2 regions of the Polaromonas sp. P1_E11 genome follow, and region 1 is predicted to be linked to the other one. Evidence: predicted binding sites of a transcription regulator. Region 1 holds the regulator's gene; the other holds the start of a gene.
What was found. The regulator HrcA, encoded in region 1, represses chaperone genes, less so after heat shock. The targets are predictions, from matches to a motif close to TTAGCACTCNNNNNNNNNGAGTGCTAA.
Positions count from the first base shown of each region.

Region 2: AC1D11_RS06805 (co-chaperone GroES) is a predicted target of HrcA. The motif match lies at 7,142-7,168, and genes of this name have one in related genera.

Region 1 covers NZ_JBFUBA010000002.1:890,800-900,549, forward strand. Annotated here, with positions in the region: gene AC1D11_RS11725 (RelA/SpoT family protein) at 1-1,206, shown strand, start outside; gene greB (transcription elongation factor GreB) at 1,203-1,769, opposite strand; gene AC1D11_RS11735 (hypothetical protein) at 1,814-2,068, opposite strand; tRNA gene AC1D11_RS11740 (tRNA-Arg) at 2,262-2,338, opposite strand; tRNA gene AC1D11_RS11745 (tRNA-Ile) at 2,366-2,442, opposite strand; gene hrcA (heat-inducible transcriptional repressor HrcA) at 2,467-3,486, opposite strand; gene AC1D11_RS11755 (NAD kinase) at 3,536-4,411, shown strand; gene recN (DNA repair protein RecN) at 4,430-6,073, shown strand; gene rapZ (RNase adapter RapZ) at 6,073-6,939, shown strand; gene mutY (A/G-specific adenine glycosylase) at 6,993-8,048, opposite strand; gene AC1D11_RS11775 (dynamin family protein) at 8,127-9,750, opposite strand, start outside.
Region 2 covers NZ_JBFUBA010000001.1:1,381,223-1,390,972, forward strand. Annotated here, with positions in the region: gene AC1D11_RS06775 (lysophospholipid acyltransferase family protein) at 1-758, opposite strand, end outside; gene AC1D11_RS06780 (lysophospholipid acyltransferase family protein) at 755-1,615, opposite strand; gene metK (methionine adenosyltransferase) at 1,794-2,975, shown strand; gene AC1D11_RS06790 (hypothetical protein) at 3,208-3,411, opposite strand; gene AC1D11_RS06795 (hybrid sensor histidine kinase/response regulator) at 3,825-5,318, opposite strand; gene AC1D11_RS06800 (ATPase domain-containing protein) at 5,319-6,821, opposite strand; gene AC1D11_RS06805 (co-chaperone GroES) at 7,264-7,554, shown strand; gene groL (chaperonin GroEL) at 7,647-9,299, shown strand; gene AC1D11_RS06815 (OmpW/AlkL family protein) at 9,498-9,750, shown strand, end outside.

The DNA of each region.
Region 1 (9,750 bases):
CATGTGGTGGCGGAATCCGGGGTCGCAGCGCACTGGCTTTACAAGGCCACCGACCCGGATGGCGACGCTTCGCAGCGGCTGGGGACCCAGTGGCTGCAATCGCTGCTCGACATCCAGCAGGAAACGCGCGATGCGGCCGAGTTCTGGGACCACGTCAAGATTGACCTGTTTCCTGAGGCGGTCTATGTGTTCACGCCGAAAAGCCAGATCATGGCCATGCCGCGTGGCGCGACCATCGTGGACTTTGCTTACGCCATTCACAGTGACGTGGGGCACCGCGCCGTGGCGGCCAAAGTCAACGGCGAGCAGGTGCCGCTTCGGTCCGAGTTGCATAACGGCGACGTGATCGAAATCATCACGGCTTCGGTCTCCAGCCCCAACCCCGGCTGGCTGGGATTCGTACGCACGGGGAAAGCCCGCTCCAAAATACGCCACCATCTGAAAACCATGGCGCTTTCCGAGTCGCAGGATCTGGGCGAGAAAATGCTCGCACAGGCGTTGCGTGCCGAGGGCATCGAACGCGAACGTCTCCCCGACGACGATGAGGCCCACCACGCCACCTGGGAAAAGATCCTGCGTTTTACCGGCAACCGGTCACGTGCCGATCTGCTGACCGACATCGGGCTGGGCAAACGGATCGCCAGCATGGTGGCCAAGCGCATCGTCACCCTTCTTGCCGAAAACGGTGAAAAACCCAATGCCCTGCTCATGAGCCGCGAACGCTACACCGCCCATGAGTCTGTGTCGCAAGGCGCGCTGGTGATCGATGGAAGCGAAGGCGCCTCCGTGCAGTTTGCCCCCTGTTGCCGCCCGATTCCTGGCGACGGCATCGTGGGCTACCTGGGGCGCGGTGAAGGTCTGGTGATACATACCGATGACTGCGCTGTCGCCAAGCGACTGCAGCACCGTGACAGCGAGCGTTTTATCGCCGTGGACTGGTCAGACGAGCCGGTGCGCACGTTTGAAACAAACCTCCTGGTCACCGTCTCCAATGGGAAAGGGGTCCTGGCGCGAGTGGCGGCTGCATTGGCCAGCGCCGAGGCGGACATTACCCATGTCGACATGGGCCAAGAGCCTTCGCATGACGCCACGGACCTGCGCTTCGGCGTGGCCGTGCGCGACCGCATCCACCTGGCTTCCGCCTTGCGCAGCGTGAAACGCACACCTTCCGTGCTGCGGGTGCAACGCGCCAAATCGTCCGGCTAATCAGCTGTCGACTTGTCCGGTGCGGGATACTCCACTTTCAGTACCTCGAGCGTCTGTACACCCTGCGGAGTCACGAGACTCACTTCATCGCGAACACGCGATTTGAGCAGCGCTCTGGCAACGGGAGATATCCAGCTGATTTGCCCCAGGGCGCTGTTGGCTTCGTCAATGCCGAGAATCGTCACGACCCGTTCGACTCCTTCGCCATCGGCGTAAGCCACTGTCGCGCCGAAAAACACCTGGTCGCTACCGTGGTGCACCGACGGGTTGCTGATTTCCGCAATTTCCAGTCTCTGCGTCAAAAACCGGATTCGTCGGTCGATTTCCCGCAGGCGCTTTTTGCCGTAGTGGTAGTCGCCGTTTTCGGAGCGATCCCCATTGCTGGCAGCCCAATGAACGATTTCCACCATTTTGGGCCGTTCGCTGTCGATCAGGTCCAGAAGTTCGCTGCGCAGGTGCTCGTAGCCCTGCGGAGTGATGTAGTTTTTGCCGCCTGCAGGCAGGGGCGCGAGCGTCAGCTCGTCGTCCTCCGGCTCAGTTTCTTTGGTAAAGGCTTTGTTCATGCTCCGGCCACCATAGCATTCATGGCTGCCGGCCATGAATGCACCTAAAAATCTTCCATTTTCAGCACGAGGGGATTTTCAGGCGTGTAGCTCACACCTGCCACGACCAGATCTGTGGCCCGGGCGTGAATCATTTCAGCATCCTGTTCATACGCTTTTTTCAGGGAATCCGGCCCAGGCGCGGCGCCGAAGAACTCCTCCATCGCCTCGCGCGAAATCCTCACGGGGATGGTGCTGCCCGCGTATGACAAGCCAAAACTGAGCCACTCGCCGTGGTCCTCTACATTCAGTGATCCCATGTTTCTCCTCCGGAATTAGGCTTCCAGAATAGCGGAGCTCTTGTTGGGCGTACAGCCCGTCCGGCGCCGCCCAGCCCCAGGAAAACCACTATCGCACTGGCAGCGGTATGAAAAAGGCCCCTAAAAGTGGGCCCCGGAAAGAAAAATAGCCTAGAGGGATGAGCCTCTAAGCTATTGAAATCACTTAAGAAAGTGGTGCGGCTGGCAGGAATTGAACCCACGACCCCTTGGTTCGTAGCCAAGTACTCTATCCAACTGAGCTACAGCCGCTAAGCCTCAAATTATAGCTTATTTAAATGGTAGGGCGTGAGTGACTTGAACACTCGACCAAAGGATTATGAGTCCTCTGCTCTAACCAACTGAGCTAACGCCCCACTCAAGGGATCGATTGTAAGGGCCTACTTGCTATGGCTGAGCGCGGTGCTCACCAGCTTGGAGGTGATGTCGACAATCTGGATCATTTTTTCGTAAGGCATACGCATCGGCCCTATCACGCCCAGGGTTCCCACGACCTGTCCGTCGACTTCATAAGGGGCCGTCACCACAGACAGTTCCTGATACGGAATCACCTGGCTTTCGCCGCCGATGTAAATCCGGACTCCCTCGGCGCGGCTCGAAACATCGAGGAGCCGCATAAGTTGCGCCTTTTGCTCGAAGAGATCAAAGAGCTTGCGCAGGTTACCCATGTCACCGGAAAAGTCGCTGACGGCCAGCAGATTGCGTTCGCCGGAAATAACCACCTCGTCGCGCGACTCGATGGCCTCCGAGCTGACCTTGACCGCCGCCTGCATCAACGTGGCGATTTCACCGCGAAGGGCTTCCACCTCGTTCTTCAGGCGCTCCCGCACCTCTTCGATTGCCATGCCGGCGTAATGTGAATTGAGGAAATTGGCCGCTTCAACCAATTGGGACTGCGTGTAGTCCGCCTCGGTGAAGATGACCCGGTTTTGCACATCGCCATCGGGCGAGACGATGATCACCAGAAAACGTTTTTCGGACAGGCGCAGGAACTCGATATGGCGAAAGACCGACGTCCGGCGTGGCGCCATGACGACACCCACGAATTGCGACAGGCTCGACAGCATGTGTGCCGCATTGCTGAGCACTTTTTGGGGTTGATCAGGTGCCAGTCGCGGCGCACCTATGTGGCCCGACGACGACAAGGAGTCGCGCTGGGTGGTCAACATCGTGTCCACAAAGAGCCGGTAACCCCGCGCTGTGGGAATACGCCCTGCCGAGGTGTGCGGGCTGACAATCAGGCCAAGCTCCTCGAGGTCGCTCATCACATTGCGTATAGTGGCCGGAGACAGTTCAAGGCCGGAAGCCTTTGAGAGCGTGCGCGAACCTACCGGCTGCCCATCGGCAATGTAGCGTTCAACGAGCGCTTTCAGCAGCAATCGGGCACGATCATCAAGCATGGTGCCATTCTACGAAGCTTCGGTTGCCATGTTGTGATGTAATTTGCCGATGAAGTCGCAATTTCGCCATGTCGCATTGATCGGCAAGTACCACGCACAAGGTTCCCGGTCAGCACTGGAGGAGATCGCACACTTCCTGGGCACCCAGGGTTGCGATGTGGCGATCGAGCAGGACACCGCCAGCAACACCGGCCTGACCCGGTTCCCGACTCTTGACGCAGCCGGCATAGGGGCCCAGTGCGACCTCGCCCTCGTCGTGGGGGGAGACGGCACCATGCTGGGCATAGGCCGGCTACTGGCCCAATTCGGCATCCCCCTGGTGGGCATCAACCAGGGCAGGCTGGGGTTCATCACCGATATCGCCTTTGAGGACTACCAGAACACACTCATACCCATGTTGCGTGGCGAGTATGAAGAAGATCGACGCTGGATGATGCAGGCCGAGGTCGTGCGTGACGGCAGGTGCGTCTTCAGCGCCACCGCCATGAACGACGTTGTCGTGAACCGCGGAGCGACCGCCGGCATGGTGGAACTCCGTGTGGAGGTGGATGGCCGCTTTGTGGCAAACCAGCGCGCAGATGGCCTGATCATCGCCTCGCCGACCGGCTCCACGGCCTATGCCCTTTCAGCTGGAGGGCCCTTGCTGCACCCATCGATTGCCGGCTGGGTGTTGGCGCCGATTGCACCGCATACCTTGTCCAACAGGCCCATTGTGCTGTCGGACTCGGGCGAAATTACCATTGAAATCGTCTCTGGCCGCGACGCCAGCGCCAACTTCGACATGCAGTCGCTGGCAAGTCTGTTGCATGGCGACCGCATCACCGTCAGGCGCTCCGAACACCAAATGCGTTTCCTGCACCCCAAAGGCTGGAGCTATTTCGACACGCTCCGGAGAAAGCTGCACTGGAACGAAGGCGTGGCCTGACCGGCCAGGATTCAAGTTATGAGCCTCAAAACCATATCGCTTCGCGACTTCGTCATCGTCCACAAGCTTGAGCTGGATTTGTCCGGCGGCTTCTCGGTGCTCACCGGTGAAACCGGTGCGGGTAAATCGATCCTGATTGATGCACTACAACTGGCGCTGGGCGCTCGAGCCGATGCCGGCGTGGTTCGCGAAGGCGCCGCACGCTGCGAAATCAGCGCAGAGTTTGACAGCCCCGCAGGCCTGGCCCCCTGGCTGGAACAAGCCGGCTTCGACAGCAGCGAAACCCTGCTGCTCAGGCGCACGATAGACGCGCAAGGTAAAAGCCGCGCCTGGATCAATGGCAGCGCGGCAACGGCCACCCAGCTCAAGGACATCGCCGACCAGTTGGTGGACATCCACGGCCAGCATGCGTGGCAAAGTCTGACCCGCCCCGACGCGGTACGCGGCTTGCTCGACTCCTATGCGGAAGTCTCTACCGGCGAGTTGTCACGCCTCTGGCAACAATGGCGGCTCGCCCAGAAAACATTGAACGACGCACGCGAAGCGCAAGACAGCCTGCAGCGCGAACGTGAGCGACTGGCGTGGCAAATCGGCGAACTCGACAAGCTGGCACCCGGGGCCGCCGAATGGGACGAGCTGAATGCCCAGCATGGGCGGTTGTCCAACGCGCAGGCTCTGCGCGATGCCGTACAGGCCGCCGTTGACGCATTGCAGGAGTCCGACGGGAACGCCACTGCACTGCTGGGACGGGCCATTGCATCGTTGCAAGGCCAGGAACACATCGAACCCGAGTTCAAGGGCATCCTCGAGGTGTTAAATGGCGCTCTGGCCCAGATGGAAGATGCAGTGCATTCGCTCAATGGCTATGCGCGGCACGCCGAGCTGGAACCCCAAAGGCTGGCCGAACTCGACGAACGTCTTTCGCTGTGGGTCAGCCTGGCGCGACGTTACAAGCGCACCCCAGCCGAACTGCCTGAATTGCTGGCCTCCTGGCGGGCCGAGTTGCACAAGCTCGACGAAGCCGCCGATCTGGTTCAACTGGAAAAAAACGAAAGCCAGGCAAAGTCAGCCTACCTGGACGAAGCCGGGCAGGTGTCGAAGGCGCGCAGCAAAGCTGCACCCAAACTCGCCAAGGCCATTACCCAGGCCATGCAGGGCCTAGGCATGCAGGGCGGCAAATTTGACGTTGCTCTCAGCAAACTTGAACAACCAGCCCAGCACGGGCTGGAGCAAGCCGAATTCCTGGTAGCAGGCCATGCCGGCAGCACACCTCGCCCCGTGGGCAAGGTCGCCTCCGGCGGCGAGTTGTCGCGCATCGCGCTGGCCATCGCCGTCACCACCAGCCAGCTGGGGCAGGCGCAAACGCTCATATTTGATGAGGTTGATTCGGGCGTGGGGGGTGCCGTGGCCGAAACCGTCGGGCGGCTGATGAAACAACTGGGTAAAGACCGGCAGGTCATGGCAGTCACCCATCTGCCCCAGGTAGCCGCCTGTGCCGACCAGCACCTTGTCGTTGCCAAGCGGGCCGAAAACGGCACCACCCTCAGCACCGTAGACCATGTCAACGGGGAACAGCGCGTGGCTGAAATCGCCCGCATGCTCGGCGGCGAGCGGCTTTCCGGTACTACGCTGGCCCACGCCAAGGAAATGCTGGGACAGTGATGGCAGCACTGGAAATGGTTCTTATCACCGGCATGTCGGGTTCCGGAAAATCGGTTGCCCTGCATGCACTGGAAGACGCCGGTTATTACTGCGTCGACAACCTTCCACCGGAATTGCTGACGCCCTTCGTCGCACTGGAGCAGCAGCACGGCGCCCAGAAAGTTGCCATTGCCATGGACGTGCGAAGCGCAATCTCGCTTCCCCTGGTGCCCCAGCAGCTGCGACAGTTGCGCGCCTCCGGCGTGGCGGTGCAATCCCTCTTCCTGGATGCCAACACCGAAACGCTGGTACGCCGCTTTTCCGAAACGCGCAGGCTTCACCCTCTGTCGCGCATTGACGCCTCCGACCAGCACCGGGCATTGGTAGACGCCATAGAGCTGGAGCGGGAGTTGTTGGGCGAAATGCGCGAGCAGGCCCACGTGCTCGACACCAGCATGATCCGCTCATCACAGCTACAGGGCTATGTAAAGTCGCTGATCTCCGCTCCCAGCACTCAGCTCACGCTGGTGTTCGAATCCTTTGCCTTCAAGCGGGGCGTGCCGCTAGACGCGGATTACGTGTTTGACGTTCGCATGCTGCCCAACCCTCACTATGAGTCGGGTTTGCGCCACCTGACCGGGCTTGATGAGGCCGTGGCAAGCTATCTCAAGGCCCACACGGAAGTGGGCGACATGTTCCGCCATATCGAGCAGTTTCTCAGCCATTGGCTGCATGCACTGGTACGTGACCACCGGAGTTATGTGACCGTGGCCATCGGCTGCACCGGTGGCCAACACCGTTCCGTCTACCTTGTCGAGGAATTGGCCGCAGCTTTCGGCCAGCAGTGGCGAACGCTGAAGCGGCACCGCGAGCTTGATGCCGTTTGACCCCAAACAAAGCTGAGCGCGGGGGCTTCATCCCCGGCGCCGCGGTCGGCTGCCTAGACGTCCCGTTCCAGCAGTTTGCGTATGGGCGCGGGCAGCCCCAGTGCAGGCCATTCGGCAGGGCCGAACCACGCACCTGGCCGTTCATCCGCAACCAAAGACCGGGGCATGGTTTGCCCGGCCCGAAAGCCTGCAATCCAAGGCGACAGGTGCAAGTCCTTGTGCGTCAGCACGTGGACAAAGCCTGGCAGCGGATCGAGCCTTTCCCGCAAGGAAGCCGGCAAATCCGCAGTCAGTGCCTCATCACTCTCAAAAACCGGCAGGCAATAAAGCCCACCCCAGATTCCCCGGCCGGGGCGCTTTTCAAGCCAGACCGAACCATCCGGCTTCTGCGCCCACAACAGACTCAGCGCCAGCGCACTGCGCTTGAGCTTTCGTGTCTTCACGGGATACTTGCCGGGATCGCCGGCGGCAAAACCGCGGCACAGCGTTTGTACCGGGCATAACAGGCACTGGGGCTGGCGGCCTACGCAAATCGAGGCACCCAGATCCATCAGTCCCTGCGTATAGCGTGGCATGGTTTCGGGCAGGTCCTGCTCGGGCAGCAGCTCTGCGGCGGTGTCCCATAGCGCACGCTCATTGGCACTTTGGGCAAGATCGGCGGAAAAACCCAACACCCGCGTGAGCACCCGTTTGACGTTGCCATCCAGAATGGCAACACGTTCGCCAAAACAAAACGAGGCGATGGCTGCGGCAGTTGAACGGCCTATGCCCGGCAGGGTCTGGAGCAGCTCTGCCGTCTCGGGGAACCGCCCGGCATGCAATGCCATGACATCCTGAGCGCAGCGGTACAGATTGCGCGCACGGCTGTAATAACCCAGTCCGCTCCATAACCCCAGCACCTCGTCTTCGGTAGCAGCAGCCAGCTCCTTCACCGTCGGGAAGCGCAAGAGAAATCGCGCGTAATAGTCCAGAACCGTTGCGACCTGGGTTTGCTGCAACATGATTTCAGACAGCCACACGCGGTAAGGATCACGTGTGTTCTGCCAGGGAAGGCTGTTGCGTCCGTGCGAAGCCTGCCAGCGCACAATTTCCCCGGCAAATCCGGGCAACTGATACGAGGCCGTTTGCTTGACAGCAACCGTTTTCCGCCCCGCAGGGGTCTTGGTGGATTGCGCCCGCGTCAACGCTCAGGCAGCCTCGGGCACTGCGGCATTTTCTGCGGCAGCGGCGCCATCCGGCGTCTTGGACTGCGCTGAAGAACCCATAAGATGGGAGGTCAGCTCCGTGAGCTTGTTGTCCAGCTCATCGAGTACACGCTCCTGAATATCGATTTCAGCGATCCGTTCATCCAGACCGGAAGCCGCTTGCTGGATGCGCTCGATAGCTTCAAGCCTGCGGCCGAAATTGCGCCGCCGCTCGCGCAACTGTGCATCAAGCTGCGATGCCGCCGACTTGTTCCAGAGCTCCACTTCGCCAAGGGCGGATTCGTAGACCACCCGCAGGCGCGTGGCCAGGGCTCGCACCAGCCGCTCGGAAAATTCCGGCTGCGAAAGTTTCAGAACATTGCCCACACCAAGATATTGCAAGTGGCTGCGCTCAATTTGCTCCAGGTCGTGCTCATAACGGATCAGTTCGGGTTCTTTTGGCGCCTGCAGCGAAAAACTGAATTCGGCATTAAGCTGGCGAAACGAGGCAGTCAACATGGACTGGATTTCACTGCTCATGATCTGCGACTTCTGCAGTCCCTCGCGAAGGCGCGAAAAAGTCTGGCCATAGGCCTTCTTCACGCCCAGCTTGATGCCCGGCTGCTTCAGCGCATGTGTCAGCTCGGCCAGTTCAGCCTTGAGCGTCGGAGTGCTGAGCAGATTGAATACGTCACGAAGCAATTTAAGGTGGACTGAACGTACCGCATGAATCTTCGAACCGCTGGTGTCGAACTCAGCCTGCTCCTGCTCGATGCGGCTGCGCATGTGTTTAATCACCGAGACGTTCTTACCTCTCAGGCCACGCAATTCAATCATCTGTTCGGCCAGATCGCGCCGGCGAATGTGCATGGCCCGCCCCGCTTCGGTCCGGAGTTCGCTGATACCGCCCGACACCGCAGTACGCAGGATTTTTTGGCGCTGTCCCATCACGCCCTGCCCCAATGCCAGCTCGAGGGCCGGCAGGTGGCTGGCTTCCAGCAAGGCCTTGTCTCTCGTGACCTTGGCCACCAGCCCTTTTTGGGCCGATACGGGAATGACCTGGGATTCAGGCAGACCCAGGATTTCAGCAGACGTTGCACGCTGCTTGTCGATCTGTGCCTGCACTTGTTCGGGCGTGCTTAACGCATCCCAAAGGGTGTCGATCTTGTTGAGCACCACCAGGCGCGCATCGGTGCCGTCACCGTCGGTGATCAAATGCTCGCGCCAGATGGCGAGGTCGGACTTGGTAACACCGGTATCGGCCGCCAGGATGAACACCACGGCATGGGCCTGGGGGATCAGGCTCACCGTCAATTCGGGTTCTGCGCCAATGGCATTGAGACCCGGCGTATCCAGGATGACCAGGCCCTGTTTGAGAAGCGGGTGCGCAATATTGATCAGTGCATGGCGCCACTTGGGCACCTCTATCAGGCCGTCAGCGCCTACGCGCGGGTTGTCTTCCGGGCTGCTGTCATGCCAGAACCCAAGAGAACGGGCTTCGTCCTGGGTGACATGGCGAACTTCGGCCACTTTCTCGAGCGCCTGCGCCAGTTGCGCCGGGTCATTCACGTCCAGATCGATCCGCGTCCATTTTTCGGGTACCGCGCGCCACTCCATGAGGGCCTGC
Region 2 (9,750 bases), on a different contig from region 1:
AAATCCGCCCAGGCCGGCAGCACCTCCACCTCATAGCCCGTCGGGGTGATTCGGGGCAACAGGGGCAGCACCTTGGCGCGGCCCAGGCGTGCAAATCGAGACAGAGACGGGACCGTTGCGGTTGGTATGCCGTAAAAAGGCACGAACACCGAATCGTCGGGGCCGAAGTCCATGTCGGGCAACAGGTAAAGCGGCTGCCCTTCCCGAAGCGCAGCCACAATGGGCTTGACGCCGTCACCCCGGCCAAAAAGCCGCAGGTTGCCAAAACGCCGACGGCCCCGCAGTATCCAGCGGTCCACCAGTTTGTTCGACTGGTCGGTGTAAATGGTGGTCGAGGGCCGCGGCATCTGCAGCGCCACACCGGCCCATGCCGCATCCAGGCCGACGAAATGCGGCAGGAATATCACCGTGGGCTCATTACCTTCCAGTTCCTGCACGGCACCCGTTACCCTAACGCGCCGCTGCACCCATGCCTGGGGTGCATGCCAGAGCCAGGCGCGGTCCAGCCAGGCCTGGGCAAAAAAAACAAATGTCAGCACCGTGAGGCGGCGCCGTTCTGCGGCCGGATAACCAGGAAAGCACAGCGCGAAATTGGTGGCCACCACGCGCCGCCGTGAGCCCACCACCGCATACAAAATCCAGCCGAACAACACGCCCAGGCCGCGGGTCCAGGACAGCGGCAGCAGGGCCAACACCCTCATGAAAGCAATGCCGCCGCGGGTCACGATCCGGCTGGCCATCTGGCGGGGAGTCTTCAAAGGGATGTTTCCTTGCGTGGTGTCTTGTAGCGCGCGTAACCCCACAAATACTGGCCCGGCTGGCTCAGCACAATGGCTTCGATCGCCCGGTTGATCTGTGTCACCCCATGCAGCAGGTCGGCGCGCGCGCCGGAATCCGAGGCGTCCATCCCCTGCACCGGTGGCCATATCTTGAGGAAATACCCTTTGCCGCGGGCCAGGCGCTCGCAACTGACGGGCAGCAGCACCGCACCGCTTTGCAGCGCCAGCCGAGCGGCCAGCGTCATCGTGTAGGCCGGCTTGCCAAAAAACGGCGCCCATACGCCCAGGCCTTCAGGTGGTACCTGGTCTGTCAGCAAGGCCACGGCCTGGTTGGCTTTGAGGGTTTTGTGCATGAGGCGAATGCCACTCAGGGACGCGGGCACGACGGTGAGGTTGGCCCGGTCGCGCGCCAGGCGTTCCAGCCGGGCCAGCCAGGCCTTGCGCGCGGGCCGGTAAATCGCGGTGATGGGCCCATACAGTTCGGCGAGCGCCTGAGGGCCCAGCTCGAAGCTGCCGCAATGGGGACCGAAAAAAATCACACCGCGGCCCTCGGCAAAAGCCTGCTCCGCATGCACCTGGCCTTCGACGCGGACATTGCCCAGGCAGGATTCCGAAGCCGGCCGCATCCACAGCTTGGGCAGTTCGGCAATAAAGCGCCCAGCCTCGGCAATCGCCGGGCGGGCGACCACGAATGGCAGCCCGGCCTGCGCCACATGCGCCCTGAACTGTGCGCGATAGCGCGGGCTCAAGCCCCACACCAGCCACCCCAGCATGCCGCCCAGCGCATGCAGGGCGGCCAGCGGCCAGAGGGAAAAGAAACGGAACAACCAGGGCATGAATCAGGTGAAAGGGGTATCGAAAGGTTACGCCGGCCAAAAAAACAGCCGCCATATAATGTTGGCTGTCGCCGAGTTACTGAACAACTTGCAGGGCGACATTAAACCAAACTGCTAAAGCGTTCGCCGAGGCATTCCAGGCCGGCAACGCGCCGACAAACTTCATGGAGTGTACGCAATGGCGAACGATTTTCTCTTTACATCCGAATCCGTCTCTGAAGGCCATCCCGACAAGGTCGCCGACCAGATTTCCGACGCGATCCTTGACGCAATTTTCAAACAGGACCCGCGCAGCCGCGTCGCCGCCGAAACCTTGACCAACACCGGCCTCGTCGTGCTGGCCGGCGAGATCACCACCAACGCGCATGTCGACTACATCCAGGTCGCCCGCGACACCATCAAGCGCATCGGCTACGACAACACCGAATACGGCATCGACTACAAGGGTTGCGCCGTCATGGTCTGCTATGACAAGCAGTCCAACGACATCGCCCAGGGCGTGGACCATGCTTCCGACGACCACCTGAACATCGGCGCCGGCGACCAGGGCCTCATGTTCGGCTATGCCTGCGACGAAACGCCGGACCTGATGCCCGCGCCGATTTATTACGCACACCGCCTGGTCGAGCGCCAGGCACAGCTGCGCAAAGACGGACGCCTGCCTTTCCTGCGCCCTGACGCCAAGAGCCAGGTGACCATGCGCTATGTGGACGGCAAACCCCACAGCATCGACACCGTGGTGCTGTCGACCCAGCACAGCCCCGACCAGAGCGACACCGCGCACAAAATGAAGGCCTCGTTCACCGAAGCCATCATTGAAGAGATCATCAAGCCGGTGCTGCCCAAAGAGTGGCTCAAGGACACCAAGTACCTGATCAATCCGACCGGTCGCTTCGTTATCGGCGGTCCTCAGGGTGACTGCGGCCTGACCGGCCGCAAGATCATCGTCGACACCTACGGCGGTGCCTGCCCGCACGGCGGCGGCGCGTTCAGCGGCAAAGATCCCAGCAAGGTGGACCGTTCGGCCGCCTACGCAGCCCGCTACGTGGCCAAGAACATTGTGGCCGCAGGACTCGCACGCCAGTGCCAGATCCAGGTGGCGTATGCCATCGGCGTAGCCCGCCCCATGAATGTGACTGTTTACACCGAAGGCACCGGCGTGATCTCCGACGAGAAACTCTCGGCTCTCGTCAACGAACACTTTGACCTGCGCCCCAAGGGCATCATCCAGATGCTGGACTTGCTGCGCCCCATCTACGAAAAGACGGCAGCCTACGGCCACTTCGGCCGCGACGAGCCGGAATTTACGTGGGAACGTACCGATAAAGCTGCTGCGCTGCGCGCTGCAGCCGGCCTGTAAGGCCGCTGGGCAACGCCCGGTATCGGTAGGTGGGCGACACTCATATCGCGCAGCGATGTTAGTGGCGACCAAAAGACGGACAAGGCAGCTGCGCTTCGCGCGGCTGCGGGCCTGTAAGGCCCTGAGCGAAGCGAGCTTATCTGGCTTTCAGCGCAGGCTCACTTCGCGCAGCGAAGTCAAAACCTAAGAGGTCCCTCCCGCTCGCTAATCCAGGAGATCGACCCCGCGCAGTTCAACCGCGCGTGTACGGGCTTTTCCCGACATGCGGGGTATTGCCCAATTCTTCGGAAGGCGCGTTGTCGGCCTTGGGCTGCGCGATGGTCTTGTTGGTGCCCTCTCTGCCGTATTCCTCGGCAGATATGGGGTCAGGCCGTGCGGCTGACCCGTTCTTGCGGTCACCATCACTCTTTGGATCGATGCGTTTTTTCAGACCCATCTTGCGTCCTTCGTGTCGCTGAACGTCAGGTTACAAAGCTGCCGGGATCCGCGGCGGGAAATGCGGATGCCGACATTGATGGCATTCCCCCCCGGGAATCACGGGCAGCGTGCGACACACCAAAACCGTTGCCGGTAACGATGAACGGCCAGGCACTGCGGGATTTCCCCGCTTCCATGGCGACTTCGCGCACAGGCCGGGTTGCCCGGATTTCTGGTTCATGCAGGGGAAAGCTGTCTAGAAACATGGCGGCGCCAATGAAGGCTTTGAGTGGCTGGATTTTGACTGTAGGTTCACGCCTGGCCACGATGCGTCAGCGGGATAGGAAATGTGTGTAGGACAAGCTCGAATCAGGCAGCACTTCCCTGGTTGGAGCTTCAATTCCCTGCTTCCGGCCGCTGTTTTTACCTGCGTCAGGCAACGAGGCAGGACATCAGGCTTTCGTAATCCACCGGTTTGACCAGGTGATGGTTAAACCCGGCCAGACTGGCAAGGGCTTTGTCTGTTGTCTGTCCCCAGCCGGTGAGCGCAATAAGGACCATGTTTTCAGCGGCCGGCTGCTGACGGATCAAGCGTGCTGCGTCGTACCCGTTCATGCCGGGCATTCCGATGTCCATGACGATAACGTCCGGCCTGTGGGCCCTGGCTGCGGCAACGGCGGCCACACCGTCATACGCCGTTGTTACTGCAAAACCGTCCATGCCAAGCAAAGCGCCCAAGGTATTGGCCGCATCCACGTTGTCGTCCACCACCAGGATTTTTTTGGCATTTCCGGACCGGACGGAGCCCGCCACTTGCACAGGCGCTACAGGCTGCCCGCCCTCCAGAACCACCGGCAGCGCCAGGACGAACTCACTGCCATGACCCAGGCCTTCACTGCTGGCGTGCAGAGTGCCGCCGTGCATCTCGGCAAACTGCCTGGCCAGGCTCAGACCGATCCCCAGGCCGGTCGGCGCCTCGCCAGGCACGGGCGTCTGGGCAAACAGGTCAAATATCTTTGCCAGAGAAGACGCCTCAAGCCCGATGCCGTTGTCGGCGACGCGGAAAGTCACCACAGGCCCCTCGACTTCCGCGCGCAGCACGATATGCCCGCCTGGATGCGTGAACTTGGCGGCGTTGACCAGAAGGTTGGCAACGCTTTGCACCAGGCGCGCGTGATCGGCATCCAGCAGATACGGTGCGTCCGGCTCCTGCACGTCCAGCCGGTGCTGCTTGCTTTCCATGGCGGAACCGGAAATCTCCACCGCATGGTTGATCACTGATTGCAGCGTGATCTGCCCCTTTTTCAGGGTGACCTTGCCGCTGGTGATGCGGGCCACGTCCAGCAGGTCATCCACCAGGCGCGTCAGATGCGCCACCTGGCGGTCCACCACATTGCGCAGCTGCGTGATCTGGCCCACCTCCGGATAAAGATGCTTGAGGATGCCCATGGATGTGCGGATCGGCGCCAGCGGGTTGCGCAGCTCATGCGCCAGCGTGGCGAGGAATTCATCCTTGCGCTTGTCGGCATCGCGAACCTGGTATTGCCTTTCGCGCGCCCGCACGGCTGAGCGGGTTGCGGTAATCAGGGCAATGGTGCGCACCGGCCGCTCCACCAGTGTCACGTTACCCAGGTGCTCGACCGCGCGCTGCACATCCAGTGAGTCTGCGCCGCTGCGTGTCAACAGCAAAATGGGTATGTCCGACCAGGTGGGTTGTGATGCGACGTATTCGGCCAATGGCCGCATGCCACTACCGCTGACGACTTCCTCCACCAGCAAGAGGGCGCCGGCACCCAGCGGCAATTGCGTCATAAGTTCGTCGCTGTTCGCGCAGACGATGCTGTGGATTCCCACCGACTGCAACACTCTGGCAGTCAGCGTCGCATCCCGGCCCGTGGGCGCACAAATGACGATTCGCCGCTCCACCTATCTTGCTCCGCGGGCAGCACCCACCTCAGGATCGTTGCCGAGGTAGACGGGCACCCCCGTCAGAATGCCGCGGAAGCCGCGCAGCGGCGCGCCGACATGGATGCCCTTGTGCGACATCGAGAATTCGCGGATGGTGCGCTCGTGCAGGCTGCCACGCTTTTTAAACACCGAAACGGCCTGCTTGACTTCACCGTCGTGCTCGAAGTAACGCAACATGAGCACGTTGTCGGCGAGGTAGCTGGCATCCACCGTGGTGGACATCTGGCCGCCCAGCATGCCTTGCTGAACGCCTATCAGGATGGTCACCACACCGCGCTGGCCCAGGTAGGTCAGCAATTCGTGCAAATGCGTTGTCAGAAAACGCTCGTCCGGCATGGCATTGAGGTAACCGTTGATGCTGTCGATGACGATGACTTTGCAGCCCCGGTCTGCGGCCCGGCACACCACGGTCGTGAACTCCCCGGGGGACAGCTCGGCCGGGTCAATCTGCTGAATGCTCAGCACGCCGCTTTCATAGGGCTCGCGGATTTTCATGCCCAGGCCGTCTGCGCGGTTCAGCAAATTGTTGGCCGCTTCTTCAAACAGGAACATGGCGCTGGTCTGCCCGCGCTGCGCCGCGGCAGTGACAAACTGGGCTGCCAGCGACGACTTGCCGGTACCGGGAGGCCCGGCGATGAGAGTACTCGTGCCCTCTTCCAGGCCGCCGCCAAGGAGGGTGTCGAGCTCGGTGAGGCCGCTTTTGAGCTGTTCCCGTTTTCCCATCACCCGCGACTCGGCCGCCACCAGGCGCGGGTACACGCACAGGCCCCCGTACTGGATGTCGTAGTCATGCAGGCCGCCACGAAAGGCGATGCCGCGGTACTTCACCACGCGCACCCGGCGCCGCTCGGCCCCGTAGTCCTTCACGGACTGGTCCAGCGTGATCACACCGTGCGCAATGCTGCGCACCTGAAGGTCTATGCCGGCAGCCGTGCGGTCGTCGAGCAACATCACGGTGCAGGAACGGCTGGCGAAGAACTGCTTGAGCGCCAGCACCTGGCGGCGATAGCGCAGCGGCGTATCGGCCAGCAATTGCAATTCGGAGAGGGAATCAATCACCACCCGGGTCGGTTTTCGCTCTTCAATCACGGACAGAATCATCTGTGTGGTGGTGCCCATCTCCACCTCCGAAGGGTGGAACATGGTGTATTCCGCCTCCGGCATCAGCAGGTTTTCAGACGGCAGTACCTCATGGATGTGAATGCCCCCCATGTCCCAGCCATGGGACTCGGCAACCCCGGCCAGTTCTGCAGCCGTTTCGGCCAGTGTGATGTACACGACGGACTCACCCTGCCGGGCGCCTTCCACCAGAAATTGCAGGCCGGTGGTGGTCTTGCCGGTGCCAGGCTCGCCTTCGATCAGGTAAATGCGGTCCTTGATGAGCCCGCCTCCCAGAATGTTGTCCAAGCCTGGGATGCCGGTTGAAAGGAACTGAAGCCCGGTTGAGGTCTTTGTGGTCATGGTTACAGGGATGCGGTTGTGAGCCAACATGGCACGGAAAGAACAATCCGCAACACCCCGTTAAAGAACGAAGCGGCTTGTAACACCTGGATAAATGGTAGCCAGCAGCCTCCAAAATCCCTGGTTTGCAGAGCCTGAGTTGAGCGTAGGACGACACGCCGTCCCTTAGTCTCCCATCAGCGTTGCTCCGCTGCCCCTCCGGGACGCCGCCGGAAGGCCCGGGGGTGGGAATCCGAGAATCAGTCCGGTTCACGGGTAAAGCACCAAAACAGCGGTTTTCAGCAGCGCCACCTTGAAAACAGGCCTGATTGCCTCTATGATTAGCACTCGATGGTATTGAGTGCTAACAAAGCACTGTCACACCACCAAGTTAACAGGCACTCACTTCTTTTGTGAGCCTTTTGATTCCTCTAAAACCATTGTTCTCAAACAAGGAGCTCTCATGAAACTTCGTCCTTTGCACGACCGCGTGATCGTCAAACGCGTGGAAAACGAAACCAAAACCGCTTCCGGCATCGTCATTCCTGACAGCGCCGCTGAAAAGCCTGATCAAGGCGAAGTGCTGGCCGTTGGCCCAGGCAAGAAGAACGACAAGGGCGAACTGAGCCCCGTGGGCGTGAAGGTCGGCGACCGCGTGCTGTTCGGCAAATACAGCGGCCAGACCGTCAAGGTCGACGGCGACGAACTGCTCGTCATGAAAGAAGAAGACCTGTTTGCAGTGGTCGAGAAGTAATCTCTCTTCTGCTATTTATTTGATAGCTGCTGGCGCACGTTATATATGGGCTGGCAGGCGATTTCATCCATAAACTTTAAGGAATCTGCATCATGGCAGCAAAAGACGTAATTTTCGGCGGCGAAGCCCGCGCACGCATGGTCGAGGGTGTGAACATCCTGGCCAACGCCGTCAAGGTAACCCTGGGCCCTAAAGGCCGTAACGTGGTTCTGGAGCGCTCGTTCGGCGCCCCCACGGTGACCAAGGACGGTGTGTCCGTCGCCAAGGAAATCGAACTCAAGGACAAGCTGCAGAACATGGGCGCGCAGATGGTCAAGGAAGTCGCTTCCAAGACTTCTGACAACGCCGGCGACGGCACCACCACCGCCACCGTTCTGGCACAAGCCATCGTCCGCGAAGGCATGAAATACGTGGCCGCCGGCATGAACCCGATGGACCTGAAGCGCGGTATCGACAAGGCCGTGCTGGCCCTGACCGAAGAGCTGAAGAAGGCTTCCAAGCCCACCACCACCTCCAAGGAAATTGCCCAGGTCGGCTCCATCTCGGCCAACTCCGACGAATCCATCGGCAAGATCATTGCCGACGCGATGGACAAGGTTGGTAAAGAAGGCGTGATCACCGTGGAAGACGGCAAGTCCCTGCAAAACGAACTCGACGTCGTTGAAGGCATGCAGTTTGACCGCGGCTACCTCTCCCCTTACTTCATCAACAACCCTGAAAAGCAGTCCGCACTGCTGGACAACCCCTTTGTTCTGCTCTACGACAAGAAGATCAGCAACATCCGTGACCTGCTGCCTACCCTGGAGCAAGTTGCCAAGGCTGGCCGTCCGCTGCTGATCATTGCCGAAGAAGTCGAGGGCGAAGCCCTGGCAACTCTGGTCGTGAACACCCTGCGCGGCATCCTGAAGGTTGTGGCTGTGAAGGCTCCTGGCTTCGGCGACCGCCGCAAAGCCATGCTGGAAGACATCGCCTGCCTGACCGGCGGCAAGGTCATCGCTGAAGAAGTCGGCATGTCGCTCGAAAAAGTGACGCTGGCTGACCTCGGCCAGGCCAAGCGCATCGAAGTGGGCAAAGAAAACACCATCATCATCGACGGCTCCGGCGCCGCTGCCGACATCGAAGCACGCGTCAAGCAAGTGCGCGTCCAGATCGAAGAAGCGACCAGCGACTACGACCGTGAAAAACTGCAAGAGCGCGTGGCCAAGCTGGCCGGCGGTGTTGCCGTGATCAAGGTTGGCGCTGCCACCGAAGTCGAAATGAAGGAAAAGAAGGCCCGCGTGGAAGACGCACTGCACGCAACCCGCGCTGCCGTGGAAGAAGGCATTGTGGCCGGCGGCGGCGTGGCTCTGCTGCGCGCCAAGCAAGCTGCAGGCAAGATCGCCGGCGACAATCCTGACCAGGATGCCGGTATCAAGCTGGTGCTGCGCGCCATTGAAGCCCCCCTGCGCGAAATCGTTTACAACGCAGGCGGCGAAGCCTCTGTGGTGGTGAACGCTGTTCTGGCCGGCAAGGGCAACTATGGCTTCAATGCAGCCAACGACACCTACGGCGACATGATCGAAATGGGTATCCTGGATCCCACGAAGGTCACCCGCACCGCACTGCAGAACGCAGCCTCCGTCGCATCGCTGATGCTGACGACCGAAGCCATGATTGCCGAGGCTCCGAAGGAAGAGTCCGGCGCTGGCGGCGGCATGCCAGGCGGCATGGGTGGAATGGGCGGCATGGGCGACATGGGCATGTAATACCTGCCTGAGCTTCTCGCTCCATCAAAAAGGGCCGCTTTCGCGGCCCTTTTTTTTATTGCCGCTTCATTTTGTACGAAAAATGTTTACACGCAGCAAGGCCCTTCGTCGGCCGCACCACAGTCTCTTCACAAAAATGGAATGGAAGATGCTGCATGCCGGCGCTAGCCGCTACCATGATTTCTCATGAGCCCTCGGATGACTTTCCTCACCCCGCGCGATGTCGCGAATACCACCCAAAAAATATTCATGGCGGCCGTCTTTGCGGCCTCTTCAGCACATGTTTTTGCACAACAGGCCGGAACCTGGTCCATCTCGGCAGGGTTCACGCGCATTGCGCCCTCGGTAGACAGCGGCAGCCTTTCGGCGCCATCCGGGACAGGCGTTATTCCAGATGCCAAGGTGGACGTCAGCAGCAACACCCGCTTAACCGCCGCAGTGAATTACATGG